DNA from 2 places in the Kitasatospora sp. NPDC088391 genome. Region 2 is predicted to be linked to the other one. Evidence: riboswitches for the same ligand, from Rfam matches in the RefSeq annotation. Region 2 holds a riboswitch; the other holds the start of a gene.
What was found. Region 2 has a riboswitch for S-adenosylmethionine ahead of ACIQBJ_RS17170 (aminotransferase class V-fold PLP-dependent enzyme). Riboswitches for the same ligand answer to the same signal wherever they lie in the genome.
Positions count from the first base shown of each region.

Region 1 (14,306 bases), on a different contig from region 2:
CGGCCCGGCCGGGGGCGGTGATGGAGATCGGGCCGTGCCGGTACTCCATCGCCGGGTAGGACTCGGTCCAGGCCAGCGCGGCCTCGCGCATCTTCAGCCCGGCCTCCTGGGCCAGGCCGTTGGTCCAGCCCGCGCCGAGGAAGGAGATCTGCTCCAGCGCGACCAGCTCGGCCGGCACCTGCCAGGCCACGGCCCGCTCGGCGTCCGCGGCCGCCCGCTCGACGGTGGCGACGCCGGGCGGCAGTGCGCCCTCGGCCTCCAGGTGGGCCCGGAGCAGGGCGACCACGGTGGTGGCGAAGCGGGTCTGCACCACCGAGGACTCGTCGGCGAAGCCCAGGTCGACCAGGTCGCCGGCCACCGCCGCGACCGGCTGGTCCGGGCAGGCGGTGATCGCGGTGCTGGGCAGGTCGGTGGCGGCCAGCAGGCGTAGCACCTCGGTGGTGGTGCCGGAGCGGGTGATCGCCAGCACCCGGTCGTAGCGGCGGGCGAGCGGGAACTCGGAGGCGGCGAAGGCGTCGGTCTCGCCGTGGCCGCCGGCCTCGCGCAGCGCGGCGTACGCCTGCGCCATGAACCACGAGGTGCCGCAGCCGACCACGGCCACCCGCTCGCCGCGCCGCGGCAGGCCGGCCGGGCCGGTCGCCGCCAGCGCCGCGGCGGTGCGCCAGTTCTCGGGCTGGGTGGCGATCTCCTCGCCGGTCAGGGACAGGTGCGGCATGGGTGGGGACTCCTCTGGCTTCGGCGGAGCAGGCTGTGTGCGCAAAGCTGATTGATTTATAGCTGTTTCGAGCACGAGTGCGCAATGCATCGGGAGTGCTCCCGGTGTGCGAAGCTGTCCCGACCGCGAACCGCACGGTCGGGAGGAGCAGGACGGTGTCCAGGTACGAACGGTGGAACGCACTGCTGGAACTGCTGGCCGAACACGGCAAGTTGGACGTGGAGGAGGCGGCCGGCGCACTGGACGTCTCGGCCGCGACCATCCGCCGCGACCTGGACCAGCTGGCCCGCCAGCAGATGGTCACCCGGACCCGGGGCGGAGCGGTGGCGCACAGCGTCTCCTACGACCTGCCGCTGCGCTACAAGACCGCCCGCAACGCCGACGCCAAGCAGCGGATCGGCGCGCTGGTGGCGGGCCTGGTCGAACCCGGCGAGGTGGTCGGCCTGAACGGCGGTACCACCACCACCGAGGTGGCCCGGGCGCTGGCCGTCCGCCCCGACCTGGCCGAGCAGGGCGAGAGCGGCCAGAGCCTGACCGTGGTCACCAACGCGCTCAACATCGCCAACGAGCTGACGGTCCGTCCGCAGGTGAAGATCGTGGTCACCGGCGGGGTGGCCCGCCCCCAGTCCTACGAGCTGATCGGCCCGCTGGCCGCCCAGGTGCTCGGCGAACTCGCCCTGGACACCGCGGTGCTGGGCGTGGACGCGATCGACGTCGAGCACGGCGCCACCGCCCACCACGAGGGCGAGGCGGCGATCAACCGGCTGCTCGCCGAGCGCTCCCGCCGGGTCGTGGTGGCCGCCGACTCCTCCAAGCTCGGCCGCCGCGCCTTCGCCCGGATCTGCGGCCTGGACCGGGTCGACACCCTGGTCACCGACGAGCAGGTTCCGGCCGAACTGGCGGCCGCCTTCGCCGAGGCCGGGGTGACCGTCCTGACCGCCTGACGGTTCGGGTGGGTGCGACCGTTTTGGTCCGGCCGGTTTCCGCATAGCGGACGGAAAAGGACCCGGTGTTGCGCTGGGCGCAACGGGATCTGACACTTCGATAACTTCCGTCACTACAGGTCTGGACCACTACGGCACGGGCTGTCAGGGTCGCCGCTGTTACCCTCCCGAAGGCGGTCCACCTTGAAGCGAACAGCGCTGATCCCCCTGCCCCTCGTCGGATGCCTGCTGCTCACCGGCTGCGGTCTCGTCTCCGGTGCGAGCGGGGTGACGCTCACCGTGGTCGCCGCCGACTACGGCGACGGCCCGGCGAACTCCAGCACCGCCTACTGGACCCAGCTCGCCAAGGACTTCGAGGCCGCCAACTCGGACATCAAGGTCAAGGTCGACGTGGTGCCCTGGCCCGACATCGACAAGCACGTCGCCCAGCTGATCGCCGACGGGAAGATCCCCGACGTGGTGCAGACCGGCGGCTTCGCCGACCAGGTCACCGCCGATCGCCTCTACCCCGTCGGCGACGTGCTCTCCATCGACACCCAGGCCAACCTGCTCGACTCCTTCAGCAAGGCCGGACAGGTGCTCGGCAGCCAGTACGGCATCCCGTTCATCTCCTCCAGCCGGGTGTTCGTCTACAACAAGGCGATCTTCGACAAGGCCGGCATCACCGCCCCGCCCACCACCTGGGAGGAGCTGCGCAAGGACGCCGACCTGGTCAAGGCCAAGGTCCCCGGCGTCACCCCGTACGCGCTGCCGCTCGGCCCCGAGGAGGCCCAGGCCGAGTCGATGATCTGGTCGATGAGCGGCGGCGGCGCGCTCTCCGACAACGTCGGCAACTACACCATCGACAGCCAGCCCAACCGCGAGACCTTCAAGTGGCTGCGCACCAACCTGGTCGACAAGGGCCTCACCTACGCCGACCCCGGCAAGGTCAACCGGGCCACCGCCTTCGAGGACTTCGTCAACGGCAAGGTCGCCATGCTCAACGGCCACCCCGGCCTGCTCAAGGCCGCCGCCGGCAAGGTCCAGTTCGGCACCGCCGCGATCCCGCGCAAGGACAAGACCGTCAAGCCGGTCGCGTTCGGCGTCGCCGACTGGCTGATGGCCTTCAAGGCCAACGGGCACCGGGCGGAGATCAAGAAGTTCCTCAACTTCACGCTCGGCAAGCAGAACACCCTCAAGTTCGACGAGGAGTACAACCTGCTCCCCGTCACCCAGGACACCCTCGACGAGCTGTCCGCCAACCCCGCGCACCAGGACCTCACCGAGTTCCTCAAGGTGCTGCCCACCGCCAACTTCTACCCCTACGGCGACCCCTCCTGGGACAAGGTCAGCAGCCTGCTCAAGCAGCGGATGGGCGAGGTGGTCCGCCCCGGCGGCAACGCCGACGGGGTGCTCGGCGAACTGCAGAGCTCCGCCGCCGCCGAGTCCTCCCGGGCCCGCAAGAGCGGCTGACCGGAACGGGGCACCGGTCCGGCGGGGGCCGACACCCCGGGCGCTTAGCCTGGGGACATGGCCGAACTGACCGAACGCGACCGGGCGGTGCTCGCCCTGGAAGCCCGCGGGTGGCGGACCGCCGGCGCCAAGGAACAGGCGATCCGGCAGGAGCTCGGGATCTCCGCCACCCGCTACTACCAGCTGCTCAACGCCCTGCTCGACCGCGCCGAGGCGCTCGCCCACGACCCCGTCCTGGTCAACCGGCTGCGCCGGGTCCGGCAGGCCCGGCGCGAGGCCCGGCAGTGACCGGACACCGCCCGCCCGGGCCCGCCGCCCGGTAGCGTCTCGGCCATGGGAATCGCCGAACAGCTCACGTCCCCGGCCGGCCGCGACGGACTCGCGGGCCTGCTCGCCGACCCGCGCGCCGCCGTCGTCGGACTCGACTTCGACGGCACGCTCGCCCCGATCGTCGCCGACCCCGAGCAGGCCCGCGCCCACCCCGGCGTGGTCCCCGCGCTCGGCGCGCTCGCCCCGCTGGTCGGGGCCGTCGTCATCGTCACCGGGCGCCCCGCCGCGACCGCCGTCGCGCACGGCGGCTTCGCCGGCGCCCCCGGACTGGAGCACCTCACCGTCCTCGGCCACTACGGCGCCGAGCGCTGGGACGCCGCGACCGGCACCGTCACCGCCGCCCCGCCGCCGCCCGGCGTCGCCGCCGTCCGGGCGGCGCTGCCCGGGCTGCTCGCGGACCTCGGCGCCCCCGCGGGGACGTTCGTGGAGGACAAGGAGCGGGCGGTCGCCGTGCACACCCGGCGCGCCCCCGACCCGGACGGGCTGCTGGCCCGGCTGAGCGGCCCGCTCGGCGAACTGGCGGGCCGGCACGGCCTGGTCGTCGAACCCGGCCGGATGGTCCTCGAACTGCGGCCCCCCGGCGTCGACAAGGGCGTCGCGCTGCGCGGCTTCCTCGCCGAGAAGGCCGCCGGCCCGGTGCTGTTCGCCGGCGACGACCTCGGCGACCTGGCCGCCTACGCGGAGGTCGCCCGCCGCCGCGAGGCCGGCCTCCCCGGCCTGCTGGTCTGCAGCGGCCCGGTCACCGGCGAACCCCCGGTGGCGGCCCTCGCCGACCGCGCCGACCTCGTGGTGGCGGGGCCGGCCGGGGTGGTGGACGTGCTCGACTCGCTCGCGGAGCTGCTCGGCCGGTAGCGCGGCCGCGCCGGGGCTCAGAGGGCGTTCAGCTGGTCCAGGAACCACTGCTGGGGCGGTAGGGCCGTCGCCGCCGCCGCGAGCCGCTTGGTGCGGTCGGCGCGTTCGTCGGCCGGCATGGCGAGGGCCTCGGCGAGGGCGTCGGCGGTGGCGGTGACGTCGAAGGGGTTGACGGTGATCGCGTCCTCGCCGAGCTCCGCGTACGCGCCGGCCTCGCGGGACAGGACCAGGGCGCAGCCGCGGTCGGAGACCACCGGGACCTCCTTGGCGACCAGGTTCATGCCGTCCCGGATCGGGTTGACCAGGGCGACGTCGGCGAGCCGGTACGCGGCCAGCGAGCGCGGGAAGTCGTCGTCGAGGTGGAGCAGCACGGGCTGCCAGTCGGCGGTGCCGAACTCGGCGTTGACCTCGCCGGCGAGCCGGCCGACCTCGGCGGTGTAGTCGCGGTAGGCGGCCAGGTCGGTGCGCGAGGGGTAGGCGAAGGCGACGTGGACCACCCGGTCGCGCCACTCGGGGCGGGTGCGCAGCAGGTGCCGGTAGGCGAGCAGGCCGCGGACGATGTTCTTGCTCAGCTCGGTGCGGTCGACCCGGACGACGGTGCGCCGGTCGCCGACGGCCGCGCGCAGGGCGGTCAGCCGCTCGTCGACGTCGGGCCGGTGGGCGCGCTCGCGCAGGAAGTCGCCGTCGGCGCCGAGGCCGTGCACGCCGAGCCGGGTGGTGCGGCCGCCGTGCGTGACGGTCAGCGCGGCCCGGTCGACCTCGGCGCCGAGGACGGCCGCGCAGCAGTCGGCGAAGGCGAGCGCCCAGCGACGGGTCAGGAAGGCGGCCCGGTCGGCGCCGAGGATGCCCTCCAGGACAGTGGCGGCCACGTCGTCGGGGAGCAGCCGGTAGTAGTCCGGCGGGGCCCACGGGGTGTGCGAGAAGTGGCCGATCCGCAGGTCGGGGCGGAGGGCCCGGAGCAGCGCCGGGGCCAGCGACAGGTGGTAGTCCTGGATCAGCACGGCCGCGCCGGGGGCGGCCTCGGCGGCCAGCGCCTCGGCGAAGGCGGTGTTGTAGGCGAGGTAGCCGGCCCACTCGGTGCGGAACTCCGCGCCGAAGGCGGGTTCGACCGGCATCTCGTACAGCAGGTGGTGGACGAACCACAGGGTGGAGTTGGCGACGCCGTTGTAGGCGCGGGCGAAGGTCTCCGGGTCGATGTCCAGCATCCGGACGGCCTGTCCGCCGACGTCGTGCCCGGCCAGGTCGAGCCGCCCGTCGGGGGCCTGCCGGGCGGCGGCGCGGTCGGCGTCGGAGAGCGCGGCGCACACCCACACCGCCGAGGGGTCGTCGATCGCGGACAGCCCGGAGACCAGCCCGCCGCCGCCTCTGCGCAGGCTCAGGGTGCCGTCGTCCTCCGCGCGGAAGGACACCGGCCCGCGATTGGAGGCCACCAGGATCGGGGCGGCTCCGGACGACTCGGGACGTTCGGTCACGTGATCGGCCATACAGCCAACCTTGCCGTGCGACCGCCGCAGCAAACCACTCGACGCGGCCCGGGCGGGGGCGGTCAGCGGTCGCGGTACTCCGGGACGGTGGCCATCGGGGGGCGTTCGGCGGTCGGGACGGGGTGGGTGCGGGGGGTGAAGCCGGCGGGGGTGCGGGTGTACTGGGTGAGCAGCGGGCGGACCAGGTCGGGACCGGCCTTGAGGCGGTCGGTGCGGTCCAGGCGTTCCAGGGCGGTGCGGTAGATGGTGGCGGCCATCCGGCCGAGGGCCTGGCCGTCCTGGTGGCGGTGGTGCCGGACGCCGACGTCGACCTGGGCCAGCGCGTCCAGTCCGACCAGCTCCAACGCGTCGACCAGTAGGCCGAGTTCGACGCCGTAGCCGGTCGGGAAGGGCAGCCGCTCCAGCAGGCTGCGGCGGGCCGCGTACTCGCCGCCGAGCGGCTGCACGAAGCCGGCCAGCTGCGGCCAGTGCAGGTTGAGCAGCGGGCGGGCGACCAGCTCGGTGACCCGGCCGCCGCCCGCCGGGACGACCGCGCCGTCGGCCTCGAACGGCCGGTCGTACATCGCCTTGACCAGCTGCAGGCCGGGGTCGGTGAGCAGCGGGCCGACGATGCCGGAGACGAACGCCGGGTCGAACTCGCGCAGGTCGGCGTCCACGTAGCAGACGATCGCGCCGCGGGTGGCGAACAGGGAACGCCAGAGCACCTCGCCCTTGCCGGGGCCGGCCGGCAGCCGGGGCAGCACGCTGTCGCGGTGCACCACCCGGGCGCCGGCCGCGGCCGCCGCGGCGGCGGTGCCGTCCACCGAGCCGGAGTCGACCACCACCAGCTCGTCGACCAGCGGGTGACGCTCCATCAGCTCGGACCGGATCGCGCCGACGATCGCGCCGACGGTGGGCTCCTCGTCCAGCGCGGGCAGCACCACGGAGACCGTGCCGGCCGGGCCGGCGGCGCGCTTGGCGGCGAGCAGGGCGGCGAGCGGCCGGTCGGCGGCCGTCCACGACCTGCGGCGCAGCCAGTCGGCCACCTCCGGCAGTACCCCGGGCTCGGGCTGCTCGGCCAAGGTCTCGCTCCCTGTCTCGGTTCGTCTCGGGTGTCGGACGGCAGGTGGGTCCACCGCCGCCTTCGGATACAGTCTTCGTAATGCGGTCGGACCTTCGCACGTCGGGGTCGCTCGCAGCGTACGACCACAACTTCACAGAGCTCATCCAGAGGGACTGAGGGAACGGCCCGTTGAAGTCCCGGCAACCCTCCCGTGCGGCCAGCAGGCCCGGCGGGACAGGTGCCAATTCCGTCCCGGACGCGACCGCGCTCCGGGGAAGATGAGGAGAAAGGGCCTCGCCACCATGGCTGCTGACACCGCCGCACCTTCCGCCGTCGACCTCGGTCCGGCCACCGCGCTGTCCTGTCGGGAGTGCGGCACGCGCTTCCCGCTCGGCCCGAGCTTCGCCTGTCTGGAGTGCTTCGGCCCGCTGGAGATCGCCTACGACTACGCGGGCTACGACGCCGAGGAGCTGCGCAAGCGGATCGAGGCCGGCCCGGCGTCGATCTGGCGCTACGCCCCGCTGCTGCCCGTTCCCGCCGACGTCGCGGGCAAGCCGAACCTGAACCCGGGCTGGACCCCGCTGGTCAAGGCCGACAACCTGGGCCGCGAGCTGGGCTTCACCGCGCAGCTGCACATCAAGGACGACTCCGGCAACCCCACCCACTCCTTCAAGGACCGGGTGGTGGCCTGCGCGATCGAGGCCGCCCGCGCCTTCGACTTCACCACCCTCTCCTGCTCCTCCACCGGCAACCTGGCCGGCGCGGTGGGCGCCGCCGCCGCCCGGGCCGGCTTCAAGTCCTGCGTGTTCATCCCGCACGACCTGGAGCAGGGCAAGGTCGTGATGGCCGGCGTGTACGGCGGCGAGCTGGTCGGCATCGACGGCAACTACGACGACGTGAACCGGTTCTGCTCCGAGCTGATCGGCGACCCGGCCGGCGAGGGCTGGGGTTTCGTCAACGTCAACCTGCGCCCGTACTACGGCGAGGGCTCCAAGACGCTGGCCTTCGAGATCTGCGAGCAGCTCGGCTGGCGGCTGCCCGAGCAGATCGTCATCCCGATCGCCTCCGGCTCCCAGCTCACCAAGATCGACAAGGGCCTGCAGGAGCTGATCAAGCTCGGCCTGGTCGAGGACCGGCCGTACAAGATCTTCGGTGCCCAGGCCGAGGGCTGCTCCCCGGTCTCCGCCGCCTTCAAGGCCGGCCGTGACGTGATCAAGCCGGTCAAGCCGGACACCATCGCCAAGTCGCTGGCGATCGGCAACCCGGCCGACGGCCCGTACGTGCTGGACATCGCCCGCCGCACCGGCGGTGCGGTCGAGGACGTCACCGACGCCGAGGTGGTCGAGGCGATCAAGCTGCTGGCCCGCACCGAGGGCATCTTCGCCGAGACCGCGGGCGGCGTCACCGTCGGCGTGCTGAAGAAGCTGGTCGAGACGGGTCAGCTGGACCCGGCCAAGGAGACCGTCGCGATCAACACCGGCGACGGCCTGAAGACCCTCGACGCGGTCGCCGACGCCGGCATGACCGCCGTGATCCGCCCGACGCTGGAGTCCTTCCGCGCCGCCGGTCTCGTCACCGCCTGACCTCCAGCCGTAGGACCCCCACGCCGCCCGTACGCCGCCGCACGCCCGAGGAGCCCCGCATGAGCGCCACCGTCCGCATCCCCACCATCCTGCGCACCTACACTGGCGGCGCCGCCGAGGTCACCGCCGAGGGCGCCACCCTGTCCGCCGTCATCGCGGACCTGGAGGCGAACCACGCGGGCATCGCCGCCCGCCTGCTGGACGACACCGGCAAGCTGCGCCGCTTCGTCAACGTGTACGTGAACGACGACGACGTGCGCTTCGCCGAGGGCCTGGACACCGAGATCAAGGACGGCGCCTCGGTGTCGATCATTCCGGCGGTGGCCGGCGGCTGCTGAGGCCGTACCGCATTCACGTCGCCGCCGCCAGACCCGGAATTGCTTTTCCGGCCCGTCCGGCGGCGGCTTCGTGCGTAACGGTGCGCGTATCGGCGGGAATGCCGGCGGGCCGCGGTTTCCCACCTGGTGGGCCGCTGGAATTCGGCTCGCGGCGGAGCGGTAGAGTGCCGGTGCGGGCGTTCCCCGCCGCGGACCGGTTCAATCCTGATTTTCCGCACTGCCTCGCACACCGCCGCACTGCCCGCACCGCACCGTGCCCCGCCCGTTCAGGACCGCCTTCCGTCCCGGGTTCCGTCCCGGCTTCCGAGACGCGGGCCGGACCGTCCGCCGACCTTTCTGTCAGGCCGCCGTCAGAATTATCCCGGCGTTTTGCGGTGATGCGTCCGTTATGCCCGGTGGCAATTGTCGGCCGATGCTCCTTTCGCCCCGTCATATCCCCGGCCCGGCTTGGCCATTCCCGGAAATTAGGGCCTGTTGCAGAGGGCGCATATCCGGATACATTCAGCCGCGACAGAGGCTGCGCCGTACGGGGGGGAGTCCCCAGGCCGGCCTTCCAGACCTCCGGGTCCGCGTCCGCGGATCTCTGAAGGGCCAGCACAGCACAAGGGGAGTTCGGAATGGCTCAGGGCACCGTCAAGTGGTTCAACGCCGAGAAGGGCTACGGCTTCATCGCGGTCGACGGTGGAGCGGACGTGTTCGTCCACTACAGCGCGATCCAGATGGACGGCTACCGCACCCTGGAAGAGGGCCAGCGGGTCGAGTTCGAGATCTCGCAGGGTCAGAAGGGTCCGCAGGCCGACATGGTCCGGGCCCCCGGCGCCTGACGGCACCGGCAGACCGACAGCGCACGGCCCGGCGGGCCTGTTCCCGACGCATCGCGTCCGGGGGCAGGCCCGTCGGCCTTTCCGGGGGCGCGGACGCCCTTTCCGGGGCCCCGGCGGCGGCCTGCGGGTTTCCCCGGGGAGCCACCGGCGCGGGCCGAATGGGCTTGCACTCGACACCCGAGAGTGCTAATCATTGGCGTTAGCACTCGCAGTGTGAGAGTGACAAACGGACCGGGCCGGTGAGGCTCCGGAGGCGGTAGGGGAAGGGACCCCCGCTTCCTGGGCCGTCCGTCGCGGGCACCCCTTGGTCCGAGCAGTCGACCGTGTCCCGGAGGACCACTTCTGATGGCCAAGATCATCGCCTTTGACGAGGAAGCCCGCCGCGGCCTTGAGCGTGGCATGAACCAGCTTGCCGACGCCGTGAAGGTCACGCTCGGCCCCAAGGGTCGCAACGTCGTCCTGGAGAAGAAGTGGGGCGCCCCCACGATCACCAACGACGGTGTCTCCATCGCCAAGGAGATCGAGCTCGAGGACCCGTACGAGAAGATCGGCGCGGAGCTCGTCAAGGAGGTCGCCAAGAAGACCGACGACGTCGCGGGTGACGGCACCACCACCGCCACCGTGCTCGCCCAGGCGCTCGTCCGCGAGGGTCTGCGCAACGTCGCCGCCGGCGCCAACCCGATGGCCCTGAAGCGCGGCATCGAGAAGGCCGTCGTCGCCGTCTCCGACCAGCTGCTGGCCCAGGCCAAGGACGTGGAGACCAAGGAGCAGATCGCCTCCACCGCCTCCATCTCGGCCGCCGACACCCAGATCGGCGAGCTCATCGCCGAGGCGATGGACAAGGTCGGCAAGGAAGGCGTCATCACCGTCGAGGAGAGCAACACCTTCGGCCTGGAGCTCGAGCTCACCGAGGGCATGCGCTTCGACAAGGGCTACATCTCCGCCTACTTCGCCACCGACCTGGAGCGCATGGAGGCGAGCTTCGAGGACCCGTACATCCTCATCGCCAACTCCAAGATCTCCTCGGTCAAGGACCTCCTCCCGCTGCTGGAGAAGGTCATGCAGAGCGGCAAGCCGCTCGTCATCATCGCCGAGGACGTCGAGGGCGAGGCGCTCTCCACCCTGGTCGTGAACAAGATCCGCGGCACCTTCAAGTCCGTCGCCGTCAAGGCCCCGGGCTTCGGCGACCGCCGCAAGGCCATGCTCGGCGACATCGCCATCCTGACCGGCGGCACCGTGATCTCCGAGGAGGTCGGCCTCAAGCTCGAGAACGCCGGCGTCGACCTGCTGGGCACCGCCCGCAAGGTCGTCATCACCAAGGACGAGACCACCATCGTCGACGGCGGCGGCGACAGCGACCAGGTCGCCGGCCGGGTCAACCAGATCCGCGCCGAGATCGAGAACTCCGACTCGGACTACGACCGCGAGAAGCTCCAGGAGCGCCTCGCCAAGCTGGCCGGCGGCGTGGCCGTCATCAAGGCCGGCGCGGCCACCGAGGTCGAGCTCAAGGAGCGCAAGCACCGCATCGAGGACGCGGTGCGCAACGCCAAGGCCGCCGTCGAGGAGGGCATCGTCGCCGGTGGCGGCGTCGCCCTGCTGCAGGCCGGTGTCGCGTTCGACAAGCTGGAGCTCGAGGGCGACGAGGCCACCGGTGCCAACATCGTCCGCGTGGCCCTGGAGGCCCCGATCAAGCAGATCGCGACCAACGCCGGCCTCGAGGGCGGCGTCGTGGTCGAGAAGGTCCGCAACCTGCCCGCCGGCCACGGCCTGAACGCCGCGACCAACGAGTACGTCGACCTGATCGCCTCCGGCATCATCGACCCCGCCAAGGTCACCCGCTCCGCCCTGCAGAACGCCGCCTCCATCGCGGCCCTGTTCCTGACCACCGAGGCCGTCATCGCCGACAAGCCGGAGAAGGCCTCCGCGGCCGCCGGCGGCGGCATGCCGGGCGGTGACATGGACTTCTGATCCCCCGGGATCGGAACGTTCCGCTCGTTCGCTCGTGAGGGCGGTCTCCTTCGGGAGGCCGCCCTCGCGGCGTTCCCGCCCGGGCCGCCCCTTTCCCGCCGCCGGCACCGTTCGACTTCGAGTCGAGTACGGCGGAGTTCCCGCTGCCGTGGCGGAGTGCGGGACAATGGGCGGATGGCCAGTTCCGACATCGAAGCCGCCCTGCACAGTGCGCGGGCGTTGATCCTCGCCGACCTGACCGCCCGGGACGTCGCGGAGGCGGCGATCGTCTCGTTGGTGGAGGACGCCGTCACCCATCGCCGGTGGTGGCTCGAACAGTGGCCCGCGGGCTGCGAGTTCGTGCTCGGGCTGATCGCGCAGGACGTGCAGGACGCGCTGCTGGAGTCCTACGGGCGGTGGCCGCTGTGCACCGCCTGTGCCGAGGAGGAGGACGACCCGCACGCGCTGGGCGTCGAGCCGGAGTTGGGGCCGGACCCGCACTGGGTGTGCGGGAAGCGCGGGGTGGCCGTGGCGCCCGTCGGCGGGCTGGCGTGATCCTGATCGATCCGCCGGATTGGCCCGGCCACGGGAAGTGGTGGTCGCACCTGGTCAGTGACGTCTCGCTGGACGAACTGCACGCCTTCGCCGCCGCGTTGGGGGCTCCCGCGAAGGGCTTCGAACGGGATCACTACGACATCCCGGCGCACTGGTACGGGAGGGCGGTGGCGCTGGGCGCGACCCCCGTGGCCAGCCGGGAGCTGGTGGCCCGGCTGACGGCGGCGGGGCTGCGGGTGCGCAAGCACGGCGGGTGAGGGGCCGTCAGGCGGTGAGCCGGTCCAGTTCGGCGTGCATGTTGGCGCGGGCCTGCGCGTCGTAGCGCGCGTGCGCCTCGGGGGTGCGGAACAGGGCGGGCAGGGCGAGGAGTTGGCGCAGGATCGCGGCGCGCCCCTCGCGGAAGGCGTCCGGCGGGACGAAGGCGTACTCCTCGCGGACGGCGGCGGTGTAGGCGGCGTACTGCTCGGGGGGCGCGCCGAGGACCGCGAGGTCGGCGTCGCAGAGCACCTCGCCGTTGCGGTCGCCGGGGTCGGGGTGGTGGGTGGTGGTGAGGCGGACCAGGCGGGCGACCTCGTGCACCAGGGGTTCGGGCAGGCCCGCCTCGCGCAGGGCGCGGCAGGCGAGGCCCGCGCTGCGCTCCTCGTTCTCGGAGCGGTCGGGCCGGTAGACGGCGTCGTGGAACCAGGCGGCCAGCCGGACGGCGTCGGGGTCGTCGGCGTGCCCGGCGAATTCGTCGACCCGGTCCAGGACCGCCGCCAGGTGGGCGGTGGTGTGGTAGCGGCGCTGCGGCTCGGCCCAGCGGGCGAGCAGGTCGTCGGCGTAGGGCCCGGGGTCGGCGGTGGCACCGCAGCGGGTGAGCAGGTCGTGCCAGCGAGCGGACAGCGAGGCGGTCATGGCGGCCATTCTGCTCCCTCCGGGTTCCTGCCGGGGTCGGTGTCGCCGTCCCCGCCGGTGTGACCTAGCCTATATGTAGTTCGCCGACTTATGTCGCAGACTTGAGTACTCGACGGCCAGCGGCTATACATACTCGGTATGCAAGACGTTCCGCTGTTCCGAGGGGGAGCCATGACCGGATCACTCGCGCAGGCCGTCCTGCGCCTGGAAGGCGTCGGCCGCGTGCACGGCAAGGGCGCCGCCGAGGTGCACGCCCTGCACCCGATCGACCTGGAAGTACGGGCCGGGGAGTTCCTGGCCGTGATGGGGCCCTCCGGCTCCGGCAAGTCCACCCTGCTGGCCCTGGCCGGAGGCCTGGACCGCCCGTCCACCGGCCGGGTGCTGGTCGAGGGAACCCCGCTGGAGGGCCTGAGCCGGGCCGGGCTGGCCGACGTGCGCCGCCGCTCGGTCGGCTACGTCTTCCAGTCCTACAACCTCCTCCCGTCGCTAACCGCGGCCGAGAACATCGCCCTGCCGCGCGAACTGGACGGCGTCTCCGCCCGCGCCGCCCGCAAGGAGGCGCTCGCCGCGCTCGCCGAGCTGGGCATCGGCGACCTCGCCGACCGCTTCCCCGAGGAGATGTCCGGCGGCCAGCAGCAGCGGGTCGCGATCGGCCGCGCCCTGGCCGGCGAACGCCGCCTGGTGCTGGCCGACGAACCGACCGGCGCACTGGACTCGGCCACCGGCGAGGCCGTGCTGGAACTGCTCCGGTCCCGCTGCGACGCGGGCGCCGCCGCCATGATGGTCACCCACGACGCCACCCACGCGGCCTGGGCGGACCGGGTGGTCTTCCTGCGCGACGGCCGGATCGTCGACGAGGCCGTGCACCGCGCCCCGCAGCGGACGGGAGCGGCCCGATGAGCACCTGGCGCCCCCTGCTCCGGATCGCCCGCCGCGACGCCTGGCGGGCCAAGGGCCGCAGCGCCCTGGTCGCCGCGATGATCGCGCTGCCGGTCCTCGGTGCCACCGGCATCGACGTGGTCCACCGCAGCACCCAGCTCGCCCCCGCCGAGCGCGCCGACCGGCTGATGGGCCGGGCCGACGCGCTGATCGGCGCCCACGACCCCGGCCACACCCTCCAGCAGGCGGTGTTCCCGGCGGACGGCGTGGTCGTCCTGCCCCGCCGCCCCGCGGACGGGCCCACCGCCGAACAGAAGCGCGCCGTCGAGACCGAACCGGACGTCCTGCTGCGCGAACTGCTGCCCCAGGGCAGCACCCTCACCCCCGCCCGGACCGGCCCGGTCGCGGTGGTCGGCAGCAAGGACGGCCTGGCCTCCGTCGACACCTTCGAGGCCGACCTGGCCGGG
Region 1 is NZ_JBIVNB010000009.1:254,937-269,242, reverse strand. Features, by position in the region: gene ACIQBJ_RS26075 (SIS domain-containing protein) at 1-715, opposite strand, end outside; gene ACIQBJ_RS26070 (DeoR/GlpR family DNA-binding transcription regulator) at 871-1,659, shown strand; gene ACIQBJ_RS26065 (extracellular solute-binding protein) at 1,843-3,111, shown strand; gene ACIQBJ_RS26060 (DUF3263 domain-containing protein) at 3,169-3,399, shown strand; gene otsB (trehalose-phosphatase) at 3,445-4,293, shown strand; gene ACIQBJ_RS26050 (trehalose-6-phosphate synthase) at 4,311-5,777, opposite strand; gene ACIQBJ_RS26045 (glucosyl-3-phosphoglycerate synthase) at 5,840-6,838, opposite strand; SAM riboswitch class I at 6,977-7,104, shown strand; gene thrC (threonine synthase) at 7,122-8,402, shown strand; gene ACIQBJ_RS26035 (MoaD/ThiS family protein) at 8,462-8,740, shown strand; gene ACIQBJ_RS26030 (cold-shock protein) at 9,358-9,564, shown strand; gene groL (chaperonin GroEL) at 9,910-11,532, shown strand; gene ACIQBJ_RS26020 (hypothetical protein) at 11,707-12,066, shown strand; gene ACIQBJ_RS26015 (DUF4031 domain-containing protein) at 12,063-12,323, shown strand; gene ACIQBJ_RS26010 (hypothetical protein) at 12,331-12,969, opposite strand; gene ACIQBJ_RS26005 (ABC transporter ATP-binding protein) at 13,132-13,860, shown strand; gene ACIQBJ_RS26000 (ABC transporter permease) at 13,857-14,306, shown strand, end outside.
Region 1: linked by a shared signal. The riboswitch ahead of thrC (threonine synthase) and the one ahead of ACIQBJ_RS17170 (aminotransferase class V-fold PLP-dependent enzyme) in region 2 are both predicted to bind S-adenosylmethionine.

Region 2 (14,306 bases):
AACACCGAGGGCGAGGCCACCGTGGTCGGCCTGCTGGTCGACGGCGTCCCGTCGCCCGCGGCCACCGAGGGCGACGAGGTCGAGATCGTCCTCGACCGCACCCCGTTCTACGCCGAGGGCGGCGGCCAGCTCGCCGACCACGGCCGGATCCGCCTCGACTCCGGCGCGGTCGTCGAGATCCGCGACGTCCAGCAGCCGGTGCCCGGCGTGATCGTGCACTCCGGCGGGGTGCTGTTCGGCGAGGTGGTGCTCGGCGCGTCCGCGTACGCCACCATCGACACCGACCGCCGCCGGGCCGTCTCGCGCGCCCACTCGGCGACCCACCTGACCCACCAGGCGCTGCGCGACGCGCTCGGCCCGACGGCCGCGCAGGCCGGTTCGGAGAACGCGCCGGGCCGCTTCCGGTTCGACTTCGGCTCGCCCGCGGCCGTTCCCGGCTCGGTGCTGACCGACGTCGAGCAGAAGATCAACGAGGTGCTGGTCCGCGAACTCGACGTCACCGCCGAGGTGATGACGATGGACCAGGCCCGCAAGCAGGGCGCCATCGCGATGTTCGGCGAGAAGTACGGCGACTCGGTGCGGGTGGTCACCATCGGCGACTTCTCCAAGGAGCTGTGCGGCGGCACGCACGTCGGCAACACCGCCCAGCTGGGCCTGGTGAAGCTGCTCGGCGAGTCCTCGATCGGCTCCGGCGTGCGCCGGGTGGAGGCGCTGGTCGGCGTCGACGCGTACAAGTTCCTGGCCCGCGAGCACACCGTGGTGGCCCAGCTGACCGAACTGGTCAAGGGCCGCCCGGAGGAGCTGCCGGAGAAGATCTCCGGCATGCTCGCCAAGCTCAAGGACGCCGAGAAGGAGATCGAGAAGTTCCGCGCGGAGAAGGTGCTCGCGGCGGCGGCCGGTCTGGCCGAGGGCGCGGAGGACGTCCGGGGCGTGGCCCTGGTCGCCGCCCGGGTCGCCGACGGCACCGGCGCGGACGAGCTGCGCAAGCTGGTGCTGGACGTCCGGGCCCGGCTCGGCTCCCGCCCGGCCGTGGTCGCCGCGTTCACCGTCGCGAACGACCGCCCGCTGACCGTGATCGCCACCAACGAGGACGCCCGTTCGCGCGGCATCAAGGCCGGTGAGCTGGTCCGCGCCGCGGCGAAGACGCTCGGCGGCGGCGGTGGCGGCAAGGACGACGTGGCGCAGGGCGGCGGCACCGACCCGGCCGCGGTCGGCGCGGCGATCGAGGCCGTCCGGGCGCTGGTGGCCGAGCGCGCGTGAGTGAGCAGCCCATCGAGGAGAAGGTCTTCCGGCGCGGTCGGCGGATCGCCGTCGACGTGGGCGACGCCCGGATCGGGGTCGCGGTCTGCGACCCCGACGGGCTGATCGCCACGCCGGTGGAGACCGTCCCCGCCGGTGGCCGCTCGCAGGCCCGGCTGAAGGCGATCGTCGAGGAGTACGACGCGATCGAGGTCGTGGTCGGTCTGCCGCGTTCACTGAACGGCAAGGAGGGCCCGGCCGCGGCCAAGGTTCGCGAGTACGCGGGCCGGCTGGCCGGCCTGCTGTACCCGGTCGGGGTCCGGCTGGTGGACGAGCGGATGACCACCGTCACCGCCGCCGCCGGGCTGCGGGCCTCCGGCCGGTCGGCCAAGAAGGGCCGCTCGGTGATCGACCAGGCCGCCGCCGTGGTGATCCTGCAGTCGGCGCTTGAGACCGAACGGGTGAGCGGTCGGGCGCCCGGTGAGAGTGTCGAGCCGGTCATCTGATCGGTACGGGCTAGCTTCCCGGTAGAGGGGCGCGGGGGGGCGCCCGGCCCCCCCGGCCCCCCCCCCCCCGCCCCCCCCCCGGCGCGCCCCCCGCGCCCCCCCCGCACCCCCGCCCCCCGCGCCGCGGGCCGCCGGGGGGTCCGGCGGCCGGGGGGGGACCCCCCCCCCGGGGGGGCCCCCCCCCCCCCCCGCGGCCCCCCCCCCCCCGGGGGGGGGGGCCCCCCCGCTTCCGTCGTTCCTCAGCGCCGGACGGCGTCCAGCGCGGTCAGCACGGTGGCCAGCGCCTCGTCCCGGCTCAGGCCGAGCCGCACCGTCAGCGCCGCGTACTCGGTGGCGGCGGTGGCGGCCAGGCGCTGCGAGGTGTCGCCGGTCGCGGCGATCGTGGTGCCGGCCCGGCCCCGGGTCTCGACCACGCCGTCGGCCTCCAGCTCCCGGTAGGCGCGGGCCACCGTGTTGGCGGCCAGGCCGAGCTGCTCGGCCAGCGCGCGGACGGTGGGGAGTTTCAGGCCGACCGGCAGTTCGCCCGCCCGGGCCCGGGCCGCGATCTGGGAACGCACCTGCTCGTAGGGCGGGACGGAGGACTGATGATCGATCACCACGTGCACCCGGTCAACATAACAGGGCGTCAGGGCTCCGCGCCGCAGATGACGGAACCCCCACCGGCCGGAGCCGGTGGGGGTTCTGACGTGGCGTGACAGCTACCCGGGATCAGTGGTGGCCGTGGCCGCTGGTGATCTCGTGGTACTCCTCGGTGGTGGGCTTGGAGATCTGGCTGCTCTCGCCGTAGAAGCCCTCGGAGAGCTTCACCCGGGCCTTGGTCACCACGCCGGCCTTGCTGGCCACACCGTTCTCGTCCGTCGCGGCGGGCAGCTCCAGCGGCTGGGGCTGCTCGTGGGCGGTGAGGGTGTGCAGGTCCTTCTGCGCCAGCGGGGTGTGGACCTCGACGAACTCGCCGTGCGGCAGGCGCTTGATGACGCCCGACTCGCGGCCGTGCAGCACCTTCTCCTTGTCACGGCGCTGCAGGCCGAGGCACCAGCGCTTGGTGACGATGAAGGTGAGCACCGGCACCACGAAGAAGCCGACCCGGACGGCGTACGTGATCGTGTTGATCGACAGGTGCAGGTGGGTGGCGAACAGGTCGTTGCCACCACCGACCAGCAGGATCAGGTACAGCGAGATCCAGGCCGCGCCGAGCGCGGTGCGGACCGGGGCGTTGCGCGGGCGGTCCAGGATGTGGTGCTCGCGCTTGTCGCCGGTGACCCAGGACTCGATGAACGGGTAGACCGCGATCGCGGCCAGCACCGCCGGGAAGATCGCCAGCGGGACCATCACGCCGAGGTTCAGCGTGTGACCGCCCCAGACCGAGATCTCCCAGCCCGGCATGATGCGGATCAGGCCCTCGGAGAAGCCCATGTACCAGTCGGGCTGGGCGTCGGTCGACACCTGGTCCGGACGGTACGGGCCGTACGCCCAGATCGGGTTGATCGTGGCGATCGCCGAGATCGCGGCGATGATGCCGAAGACCAGGAAGAAGAAGCCGCCGGCCTTCGCCATGTAGACCGGCATCAGCGGCATGCCGACGACGTTCTTCTCGGTCTTGCCCGGGCCCGCCCACTGGGTGTGCTTGTGGTAGAAGACCAGGATCAGGTGCGCCACCAGCAGGCCCAGCATGATGCCCGGGATGAGCAGCACGTGGATGGTGAAGAAGCGCGGGACGATGTCGTGGCCGGGGAACTCGCCGCCGAACAGGAACATCTGGATGTAGGTGCCGACCAGCGGCACCGCGAGGATCGCGCCCTCCATGAAGCGGATGCCGGTGCCCGACAGCAGGTCGTCCGGCAGCGAGTAGCCGAAGAAGCCGTCGAACATGCCCAGGACCAGCAGCAGGAAGCCGAAGACCCAGTTGATCTCACGGGGCTTGCGGAACGCGCCGGTGAAGAACACGCGCATCATGTGCACGAGCATCGCGGCGACGAAGACCAGCGCGGCCCAGTGGTGGATCTGACGGATCAGCAGGCCGCCGCGGATCTCGAAGCTGATGTTCAGCGTCGAGGCGTAGGCCTCCGACATCCGGATGCCGTTCAGCGGCAGGTACGAACCGTGGTACACGGTCTCGGCCATGCTCGGCGTGAAGAACAGCGTCAGGTACACACCCGTGAGGATGATGATGATGAAGCTGTAGAGGCAGATCTCACCGAGCATGAAGGACCAGTGGTCCGGGAAGATCTTGCGCAGGTTGGCCTTGGCCAGGGTGTAGATGCCCAGCCGGCCGTCCAGCCAGTCCGTCGCCGCCTCGGCCTTGTTGGCAGGCTTGGCGCGGCTGCTGGCCGGCTTGGAGGCACTGTTGGTGCCGCTTGCGCTGCTCATCGCGGACGCTCCCAGTAACTCGGGCCGACGGGCTCGTCGAAGTCGCCGGTGGCGACCAGGAAGCCCTGCTCATCGGTGGTGATCTTCAGCTGCGGCAGCGGGTGGCCGGCCGGGCCGAAGATGACGCGAGCGCCGTCCGCCAGGTCGAAGGTCGACTGGTGGCAGGGGCAGAGCGCGTGGTGGGTCTGCTGCTCGTACAGCGAGATCGGGCAGCCGACGTGGGTGCAGATCTTCGAGTAGGCGAGGATGCCCTCGAAGCCCTTGTCCCGCGACTTGGCGTCCTTGATGTCGTCCGGGGAGATCCGGATCAGCATCAGGGCGTCCTTGGCGATGCGCTGCTGGAAGTCCTCGTCCGACTCCTCCAGGCCCTTCGGCTTGGCGAAGGTCAGCGAGCCCTGGACGATGTCCTCGGGCTTCATCGGCTGGTCGGTGTTCATGTTGACCAGCTGGATCGGCTCGGCCGGGGTGGCCTCCACCCAACCGGTGTGCAGCAGCTTCTTCTCCGGCAGCGGGCCGAGGTCGCGCAGCAGCACCACACCGGACAGCGGCACCAGGGCCATCGAGCCGATCAGGGTGTTGCGGATCATCTTGCGGCGGCCGAAGCCGGACTCCGCGGCACCCGTCCTGAACTGCTCGATGACGTCGTTGCGGACCTCGTCGTCGGCCTCGATCGCGTGCCGCTCGGCCGGCAGCTCGTGGTCCGACATCAGGGTGCGGGCCCAGTGGACCGCGCCCGCGCCGATGCAGAACAGCGCCACGCCGAGGGTCAGGCCCAGGGCGAAGTTGAGGGCGCTGACCTTGCCCAGCGGGAAGATGTAGACCAGCTTGTCGGCGTCGATCGACGCGTACGAGGCGATGAAGCCGACGGTCGCCAGCATCGACACCACGAACATGAACGACACCTGGCGCTCGGCCCGCTTGGCGGCCCGCTCGTCGATGTCGGTCCGACGCGGCTCGTGGGCCGGCAGGCCCGGGTCGGCGAACGGGTCGCCGTGGGTGGCGACGTCCGTGCCGTGGGAGGCGTCGTGCGCCTCCGGCAGGTTCTCTGACATGTCGTGGCTCATGACTTCTTGGCCTTGGTGGTGTGGGCGGCGACCCAGATCGCGATCACGATCAGCGTGCCGAGACCGAAGATCCAACCGAACAGGCCCTCGGTCACCGGACCGAGGCTGCCCAGGGCGAGACCGCCCGGGTTCGGCTCGTTGTCGGCGTTGCGGACGAAGGCCACGATCTCGCGCTTCTGCTCCTCCGGCATGGTGCTGTCGGGGAAGGACGGCATGTTCTGCGGGCCGGTCTGCATGGCCTCGTAGATGTGCTTGGCGTCCACGCCCTCCAGGGACGGGGCGTACTTGCCGTTGGTCAGCGCGCCGCCCTTGCCGGCGAAGTTGTGGCACTGGGCGCAGTTGGTGCGGAACAGCTCGCCACCCTTGGCGACCTGCTCGGCGTTGGTCTTCGGGTCCTCGGAGGGCTGGTACTGGTCCTTGCCCGGGGTGACCGGGCCGGGGCCCAGCGAGGCCACGTAGGCGGCCAGCTGGTCGATCTCGGCCTGCGAGTAGATGTTCTTCTTGCGCGGGACCTGGGCGCCCGGCTGCTGCGCGGGCATCCGACCGGTGGCGACCTGGAAGTCGACCGCGGCGGAGCCGACGCCGACCAGTGACGGACCGTCAGACGTGCCCTGGCCGTTCAGGCCGTGGCAGGAGGAGCAGCCCACGGCGAAGAGCTTCTTGCCCTCGTCGATGGCGAGCGACTGCGCGGAGCTGTCGGCCTGCGCCTTCCCGGCGGGCGCGAAAGCGGCGTACAGCCCCCCGGTGGCCGCCAGGGCGAGAAGTAGAACGACGACCGCCGCCAGTGGGTGGCGCCGTCGTGCGGAGAGCTTTTTCACGGAATAACCCCGGTGTCAGGATCTGGTCGGCAGCAGCCTGCCCCTGACGCCCAGGCGTCCAGGTGACGCCGGGTCAGGGGCGGGGCGGCTGTTACTTGATCAGGTAGATGGTCGCGAACAGGCCGATCCACACGACGTCGACGAAGTGCCAGTAGTACGACACCACGATCGCCGCGGTGGCCTGCTCGTGGGTGAAACGCCGCGCCGCGTAGGTCCGCCCGAGGACCAGCAGGAAGGCGATCAGACCACCCGTCACGTGGAGGCCGTGGAAGCCGGTGGTCAGGTAGAACACCGTGCCGTACGGGTCCGAGGACAGCGACAGGCCGTCCTTCTTGACCAGCTCGGTGTACTCGAAGATCTGGCCGCCGATGAAGACGGCGCCCATCACGAAGGTGATCGCGAACCACGAGCGCAGCTTCTTCACGTCACCGCGCTCGGCGGCGAACACGCCGAGCTGGCAGGTGAGCGAGGAGAGCACCAGGATCGTGGTGTTGACCGAGGAGAACGGCACGTTGAGGGCGTGGGCCTTCTCGTGCCAGAACTCGGCGCCCTTGACCGAGCGGAGGGTGAAGTACATCGCGAACAGGGCCGCGAAGAACATCAGCTCCGAGCTCAGCCAGACAATGGTTCCGACGCTGACCAGGTTCGGCCTGTTGACCGCTCCGTGCGCGTGTCCGGTTTCTGTTGCTGTTGCTGTCGCCACGACGGACATTATGTCGGTCCCTTATTCCGTCTTCACGCCGGGGGGTCTCCCTCGGAGTGTCCGGTGCGTGCGGTATGCCCCGCTCCCGCGCCGCCCGTTTTCTGACGGTTGTTCGGACCGGGTGAGCGAACTGCGCCGACGGGGTGACTCCCGGGCGCGTCGGCTTGAGCGAGATCGCGTCGGGGACTCTCCAGGAGGGCCGCGCCGGAGTAGCATCCGTCCGAGGACGTGGCCCGGGTCACACTGGGCCGTTCGGTCCGGCCGTCAGGCGTTCGGCCGAGACCGTCCGGGCGCGCCCCGCGGAACGGGCGTGCATATAAGAGGACGAGCACCAGGAAGCAGGGGACATGGCGCAGCACTCCGACGAGACGCTCACCGTTCTCGTCTACAGCGACGACCGCAACACCCGCGAGCAGGTCGGCCTCGCCCTCGGCCGGCGCCCCGCCGCGGACCTCCCGGCGGTCGAGTACCTGGAGTGCGCCACCGCCCCCGCGGTGCTGCGCGCCCTGGAGAAGGGCGGCGTCGACCTCTGCGTGCTCGACGGCGAGGCCGTCCCGGCCGGCGGGCTCGGCCTGACCCGGCAGCTGAAGGACGAGATCTACGGCTGCCCGCCCGTCCTGGTCCTGATCGGCCGTCCGCAGGACTCCTGGCTCGCCGCCTGGAGCCGCGCCGACGCCGCGCTCTCCCACCCGGTCGACCCGGTCCCGCTCGCCGAGGCCGCGACCACCCTGCTGCGGGCCCGGCTGGCCCGCCGCGCCCCCGCCGGGCGCTGACCGCCCCGGCGGCGCGTCCCGGCGGCCCGTCTCACGGGCGCGTCTCACCTGGAGAGAAGGGGGCGGTAACTCGCGGCGGCCGTCCCCGCTCGCTCGATAGGCTGACGCCACGTCCCGGGGACGCCCCGGGACGGAGACGAGAGCTGGAGAGTCGGCCATGGTGAACGCGCACTCTGCGAACGGCGGTAGCGACCCCGCGCAGGTGGTCCGCACCTGGCCCGACCTGCTGAGCTCGCTGCTGGGCGGCCAGGACCTCGCCCAGGCCGACACCGCCTGGGCGATGGACCGGATCATGACCGGCGAGGCCACCCCCGTGCAGGTGGCCGGCTTCCTGGTCGCGATGCGCGGCAAGGGCGAGACGGTCGAGGAGATCTCCGGCCTGGTCGAGACGATGTACGCGCACGCCCTCCCGCTGGACATCCCCGGTCCCGCCGTCGACATCGTCGGCACCGGCGGCGACCGGGCCCGGACGGTCAACATCTCCACCATGTCGGCGGTGGTCGCGGCCGCCGCCGGGGCGAAGGTGGTCAAGCACGGCAACCGGGCCTCGTCGTCGGCCTCCGGCTCCTCCGACGTGCTGGGGCGGCTCGGGATCAACCTGGACCTCTCCGCCGAGCGGGTCGCCCAGGTCGCCGAGGAGGTCGGGCTGACCTTCTGCTTCGCCGCCAAGTTCCACCCGTCGATGCGGCACACCGCCCAGGCGCGGGCCGAGCTGGCCGTGCCGACGGTCTTCAACATCCTCGGCCCGCTCACCAACCCGGCCCGGGTCACCTCGCACGCCGTCGGCTGCTTCGACACCCGGCTGGCCGGGCTGATCGCCGGGGTGCTCGCCCGGCGCGGCGCGAAGGGACTGGTCTTCCGGGGGGACGACGGACTCGACGAGTTGACGGTCACCACCACCTCCCGGGTCTGGGTGATCCGGGACGGCGCCGTCACCGAGACCGCCTTCGACCCGCGGGACGTCGGGATCGAGACGGTCGGGATCGAGGCGCTGCGCGGCGCCGACGCCGAGTACAACGCGGAGGTGGCGCGGCGCGTCCTGAACGGCGCCCCGGGGCCGGTCCGGGACGCCGTCCTGCTCAACAGCGCCGCCGCCCTGGTGGCCCTGGAACTGACGGACGCTCCGCTGACGGAACAGCTCGCGGCGGCGATGGAGCGCACCGCGCGGGCGATCGACTCGGGGGCGGCGGGGGCGCTGCTGAAGCGCTGGGCCGAGGCGACGCAGCTGCCGGGGTGAGATCGGGGTCGCTCCCGCGGCCCCTGGCCGCCGTCTCGTGTGGTGGACAGGGGTTGAGCCGGGAGGGGGCTCGTGTATGGTTCTGGATCAGGTCATGAGTGACAGCGCGAAGCCCCAGCTCGCTGTCCGGCAACCCTCCGTCCGTGGCGGGGTGCCCTGGGTGAGGACCGGGCCACGCGGCGAACCGTCCGCGCGGCAAGCGCGGACTTCCGGACGGCACACCTCCGGGGTCCTCACCCCGTGGAGGAGTGCACCCATGTCCGTGACCACCGAGATCTGTGAGCCGCTGGCCGTGCTGGGCCAGGACGTCGAGGTTCCGCTGGCGTCGGGGGAGAAGGTCGGGTACGCGGCGCTGGACTACGCGGCGAGCGCCCCGGCGCTGCAGCGGGTCTGGGACGACGTCGCGGCCTACGCGCCGTACTACGGGTCGGTGCACCGGGGGGCCGGCTACCTGTCGCAGCTGTCGACGGACCTGTTCGAGCAGAGCCGGCGGACCGTCGCCGAGTTCCTGGACCTGCGGGACGGCGACCAGGTGGTGTTCACCCGGGCGACCACCGACTCGCTGAACCTGCTGGCGGGGGCGGTCCCGGCCGGGACCGAGGTGTTCGCGTTCGAGACCGAGCACCACGCCTCGCTGTTGCCGTGGCGCCGCGAGGGCCTGACGGTGCGTTACCTGCGGGCGCCGCGCTCGCACGCCGAGGCGGTGGCCGCGCTGGAGGAGGCGCTGCTGGACGCGGCGGACGGGCCGAAGCTGTTCTGCGTGACCGGCGCGTCGAACGTCACCGGCGAGCTGTGGCCGGTCCGCGAGCTGACCGGGGTCGCGCACCGGTACGGCGCCCGGGTGGTGCTGGACGCGGCCCAGCTGGCGCCCCACCACCGGCTCTCGGTGCGGGAGTTGGACGTCGACTGGGTGGCGTTCTCCGGCCACAAGCTGTACGCGCCGTTCGGCGCCGGCGTGCTGGCGGGCCGCGCGGACTGGCTGGACGCGGCGGAGCCGTACCTGGCCGGCGGCGGGGCGAGCCGGACGGTGGCCCGCGAGCTGGACGGCTCGGTGGCGGTGGAGTGGCACAGCGGCCCGGCCCGGCACGAGGCCGGCTCGCCCAACGTGATCGGCGCGTACGCCGTCGCCTCGGCCTGCCGGGCGCTCACCGAGGCGGGCTTCGACGCGCTGGAGGAGCGGGAGCGGGCGCTGGTCGCCCGGCTGACGGCCGGTCTGGCCGAGGTCCCCGAGGTGCGGGTGCTCAACCTGTTCGGCGAGGGCTCCGACCGGGTCGGCGTCATCTCCTTCGTGGTGCGCGGCTGGAACAGCTCGCACTTCTCGGCGGCGCTGTCGGCCGAGTACGGCATCGGCGTCCGGGACGGCCTGTTCTGCGCGCACCCGCTGGTGCGGACCCTGCTGGGCGGGGAAGAGGCCGGGCCGAGCGAGTGCGGGGCGCCGGAGCCCTCGCTGCCCGGGGAGCGCAGCCTGAACGCGATCCGGGTCAGTTTCGGCGCCGGCACCCCCGTCGAGCACGTGGACCGGTTCCTGACCGCCGTCCGCGAACTGGTCAGCGACGGCGCGAAGTGGAACTACCGCAGCGAGGGCGGCCGTTGCGTGGTCGACACCGCGCGCTGAGTCAGCCGTCCAGGCCGAGCGAGAACGCGGCCTCCAGGTCGACCTGCGAGTAGGTGCGGAAGGCGATGTGGGTCTCGGTGCCGGACACGCCCGGGACCTTGTTCAGCCGGCCGGGGATCACGTCGGCCAGGTCCTCGTGCCGGCGGACCCGGACCATCGCGACCAGGTCGTAGGTGCCGGTGACGGAGTAGACCTCGCTGACGCCCTCGATGGCGGCGATCGCCTCGGCGATCTCGGGGATCCGGTCGACGTCGGTGTTGATGAGGACGATCGCGGTGATCACTGAGCAACTCCTGTTCGAGAAGGTGCGCCCAGGGTATCGCCCGCCGGACGGGCGGCCCAGGCGAACAGCCAGCCCGTCAGGAAGCCGATCACGTGCACCAGGTACGCCACCCCGTCGCCGCCGGAGGTGGCCGACCAGAACTGCAGGGCGAACCACAGGCCGAGCACCAGCCAGGCCGGGAAGCGCAGCGGCAGGAACAGCAGCAGCGGCACCAGCGTGGTCACCCGGGCCTTCGGGTACAGCCGCAGGTAGGCCCCCAGCACCCCGGCGATCGCGCCGGACGCGCCGACCAGCGCGCGGGTGCCGTCCGCGGTGTGCGCCTCGGCCAGCGCGTAGCCGTAGGTGGCCAGGTAGCCGATCGCCAGGTAGCCGACCAGGAACCGGAACCGCCCCAGCCGGGCCTCCACGGCCGGGCCGAAGACGAACAGGAACAGCAGGTTGCCGATCAGGTGGACCCAGCCCGCGTGCACGAACAGCGAGGTCAGCACCGACAGTTCGGGGATCTTGCCCGGGGTCGGCGGCAGCACGCAGCCCGGCGCGGCCGGGGGCAGCGCGGACAGCTGGGCCGCCGTCAGGGGGTGCCCGCCCAGCAGCTCGGCGGGGACCGCGCCCCAGCGGTGCTGGTAGCGCTGCTCGGCGCAGGCCCGGGCGTCGCCGCTGCCGTAGAGCGGGTTCAGGCCGGACGGGCCGGTCAGCAGGACCAGCGCGGACACCGCGATCAGCAGGTACGTGACGGCCGGGGTGCGGACGGCCCGCTCGGCCGCCGGCGAACCGGCCCGGGCGGGGGCGGAGAGCACCATGCCGGTCAGCATTCCTCGGGGGCGTGCCCCCGACACCGGGCGCTGCTCCGGACGGGTGGGCGTCCGGGCTGTGGACCGGAACCCGGCCGCGCGGACGCAGGCAATAGGCTGGAGGCCCGGAACCGGGACCAGCCGAGAGGGACCACACTGATGACCATTGCCGCGCCGACCGCCGAGACCCGCTGGCGCTGCACCCTGTGCGGCAACCTGACCCGTTTCGACGTCACCCGTTCGTCCCGGGTGACCGACTTCCTGCACTTCGACCTCGCGGGCGAGTCCAAGGTCGAGGAGACCCAGGTGCTCGCGGAGACCATCGAGTCGGTCCGCTGCCGCTGGTGCAACGCCGTCGACCAGGTCGAGCTGGTGGCCCGTCCGGGCGCCGAGGAGCCCGCGGACGGCACCGCCGAGCAGGGCTGACCCGCACCCCACCGCCCCGCGCCCCCGTCCGCCCGGACCGGGGGCGCGGGGCGGCCGCGTCGGCGGGGGGTGGTGTCGGTGCGGCACGGTAGACGGGACAATCGACAGCAGCGGCGGAACGACCCCCCGCCCGGCGCCCGCCGGGAGGGACCGCCCGGACCAGGATCGGAGCCGAGGACAGTGGCGGAGGCAGTGAACGCGCCCGCGGGCCCGGACGGGACCGCGCCCGCCCCGGGCCCGGACACCCCCGAGGCGGAGCCGGACACCCACGAAGCGGAGGGCGGCGGCTCCCGCCCGCTCCCCGAGGGGGTGCGCCGCCGGGTGGTCGGCATCGCCTCCGACGCGCTGGGCGCCATCGCCCCGGGCGAACTCCCGCCCGCGCTGCGCCCGTACGCCAAGTTCACCCCCGCCCGCCGGGCCAAGTACGCGGCCACCGCGCTGGCGGCCGCGCTGGAGTCCGACCCGGCGTTCCGGGTCCGGATAGCCGACCGCCTGCGGCTGGGCCAGCCGGACCTGGTGCGCGCCCTGGAGGCGGGCAGCGCGCCCGCCGCCGCCGACCCGATGGACGTCGCGGCCGCCGCCTACCTGGTCCGGCCGGCCGACTGGACCCGGTTGGTCGAGGAGGCCGGCGAGGAGGCCGAGCGGGTCGACGCCGAGGGCGCCGCCGCCGAGGCCGTCCGGCAGGCCGAGAAGTTCCAGGAGGAGCTGGCCGAGGTCCGGGCGGCGGCCCGGACCGAGGCGGACCGGCAGCGCGCCGAGTCCGAGGGCGTCCGCCGGGAGGCCGAGTCGCTGCGCAAGAAGGTCCGCTCGCTGGAGGCCGACACCCGCCGGGCGCAGGCCGAGGGCCGGCGGCTGGCCGGGGAGCTGGAGGCCGTGAAGGCGGCTGCCGCGGCCGAGCGCAGCGCCGCCGAGAGCGAGTCCCGCCGGCTGCGGCACCGGCTCGCCGAGCTGGAGGCCGCGGTGGAGAGCGGCCGCCGCACCGCCCGCGAGGGCCGCACCGTCGAGGACATGCGGCTGCGCCTGCTGCTGGACACCGTGCTGCAGTCCGCGCAGGGCCTGCAGCGGGAGCTGGCGCTGCCGGTGACGGCGCTGCGCCCGGCCGACCTGGTGGAGGCGGTCGAGCCCGGCTCGGCCTCGCCGCACGACGTGGCCCGGCGCGGGCTGGCCGAGGACGACCCGGCGCTGCTGGACCAGCTGCTGGCCATCCCGCAGGTCCACCTGGTGGTGGACGGCTACAACGTCACCAAGACCGGCTACCCCCAACTGCCGCTGGAGCAGCAGCGGATGAGGCTGCTGGGCGGGCTGGCGATGCTGGCCCAGCGCACCCAGGCCGAGGTGACCTGCGTGTTCGACGGCCAGGACCTGGACGTTCCGGTGATCATCGCGCCGCCGCGCGGGGTGCGGGTGCGGTTCAGCCGCACCGGGGAGACCGCGGACGAGCTGATCCGCCGGCTGGTCCGGGCCGAGCCGCAGGGGCGGCCGGTGGTGGTGGTCTCGGCCGACAAGGAGGTCGCGGACGGGGTGCGCAAGGCGGGGGCCCGGCCGGTCGCCTCGGTGCTGCTGCTGAACCGGCTGTCCCGCAGCTGAGCTGGGATGACGTCCCGTCAGGACACCGCTCGGTGACCGGAGTGTGTCGGTGTCGTGAAGGCGGGTCGGGAAGCGCTCCGGGACCGTTCCGGGAGTGGACGCGGGAGAGGGACTTCACTAGGGTCTGGCGTCAAACCTATATTCCGGACTATCACTCCCCCGGGTGAGTCCAGCAGGAAGAAGGAGCCTCCCTTGGCCTCCCACCGCCGTCCCAAGCAGCCGAGCCGTGCGCGGGTCTCCGTGCTCACCGCTGCCGCCGCGACCGCGGTCGCCCTGTCGGCCCAGGTGAGTGCGCACGCCGCGCCCGCGCAGCCGAGCAAGGACGAGGTCAAGGCGCAGGTCGACAAGCTGCTGGACGAGCAGGAGCAGGCCGCCGAGAAGTACAACGGCGCCAAGGACCGGGCCGACCAGCTGCGCAAGCAGGCCGACCAGCTGCAGGACCAGGTGGCCCGCAGCCAGGAGCAGCTGACCGAACTGGCCTCCGGGCTGGCGGCGGTGGCGGGGGACCAGTACCGGCAGGGCGGCGTCGACCCGTCGATGCAGCTGATGCTCTCCTCCGACCCGGACAAGTACCTCACCCAGGCCGCCTCCTTCGACCAGGCCGCCAGCACCCAGGCCGAGACGCTGAAGTCGCTCAAGGACCAGCAGCGCCGCCTGGACCAGCAGAAGGAGGAGGCCGCCCAGGTCCTGCACGAGCTGGACGGCCAGACCCAGGCGCTGAACGACGCCAAGAAGGACGTCCAGACCAAGCTGCAGGAGGCGCAGAAGCTGCTCAACCAGCTCTCCGCCGCCGACCGCGCGGCCATCCTGCGCGGCACCGACGGCGCGGCCTCGCGCGGCACCACCCGGATCGACCCCTCCACCCTCCCGCCGGCCAGCGGCTACGCCGCGACCGCG
Region 2 is NZ_JBIVNB010000005.1:123,036-137,341, forward strand. Features, by position in the region: gene alaS (alanine--tRNA ligase) at 1-1,260, shown strand, start outside; gene ruvX (Holliday junction resolvase RuvX) at 1,272-1,745, shown strand; gene ACIQBJ_RS17135 (GntR family transcriptional regulator) at 1,985-2,350, opposite strand; gene ACIQBJ_RS17140 (cytochrome bc complex cytochrome b subunit) at 2,454-4,112, opposite strand; gene ACIQBJ_RS17145 (Rieske 2Fe-2S domain-containing protein) at 4,109-5,164, opposite strand; gene ACIQBJ_RS17150 (c-type cytochrome) at 5,173-5,994, opposite strand; gene ACIQBJ_RS17155 (heme-copper oxidase subunit III) at 6,086-6,706, opposite strand; gene ACIQBJ_RS17160 (hypothetical protein) at 7,045-7,470, shown strand; gene trpD (anthranilate phosphoribosyltransferase) at 7,628-8,707, shown strand; SAM riboswitch class IV at 8,798-8,915, shown strand; gene ACIQBJ_RS17170 (aminotransferase class V-fold PLP-dependent enzyme) at 8,964-10,322, shown strand; gene ACIQBJ_RS17175 (Lrp/AsnC ligand binding domain-containing protein) at 10,324-10,605, opposite strand; gene ACIQBJ_RS17180 (rhomboid family intramembrane serine protease) at 10,602-11,405, opposite strand; gene ACIQBJ_RS17185 (hypothetical protein) at 11,556-11,822, shown strand; gene ACIQBJ_RS17190 (NYN domain-containing protein) at 12,003-13,409, shown strand; gene ACIQBJ_RS17195 (NlpC/P60 family protein) at 13,602-14,306, shown strand, end outside.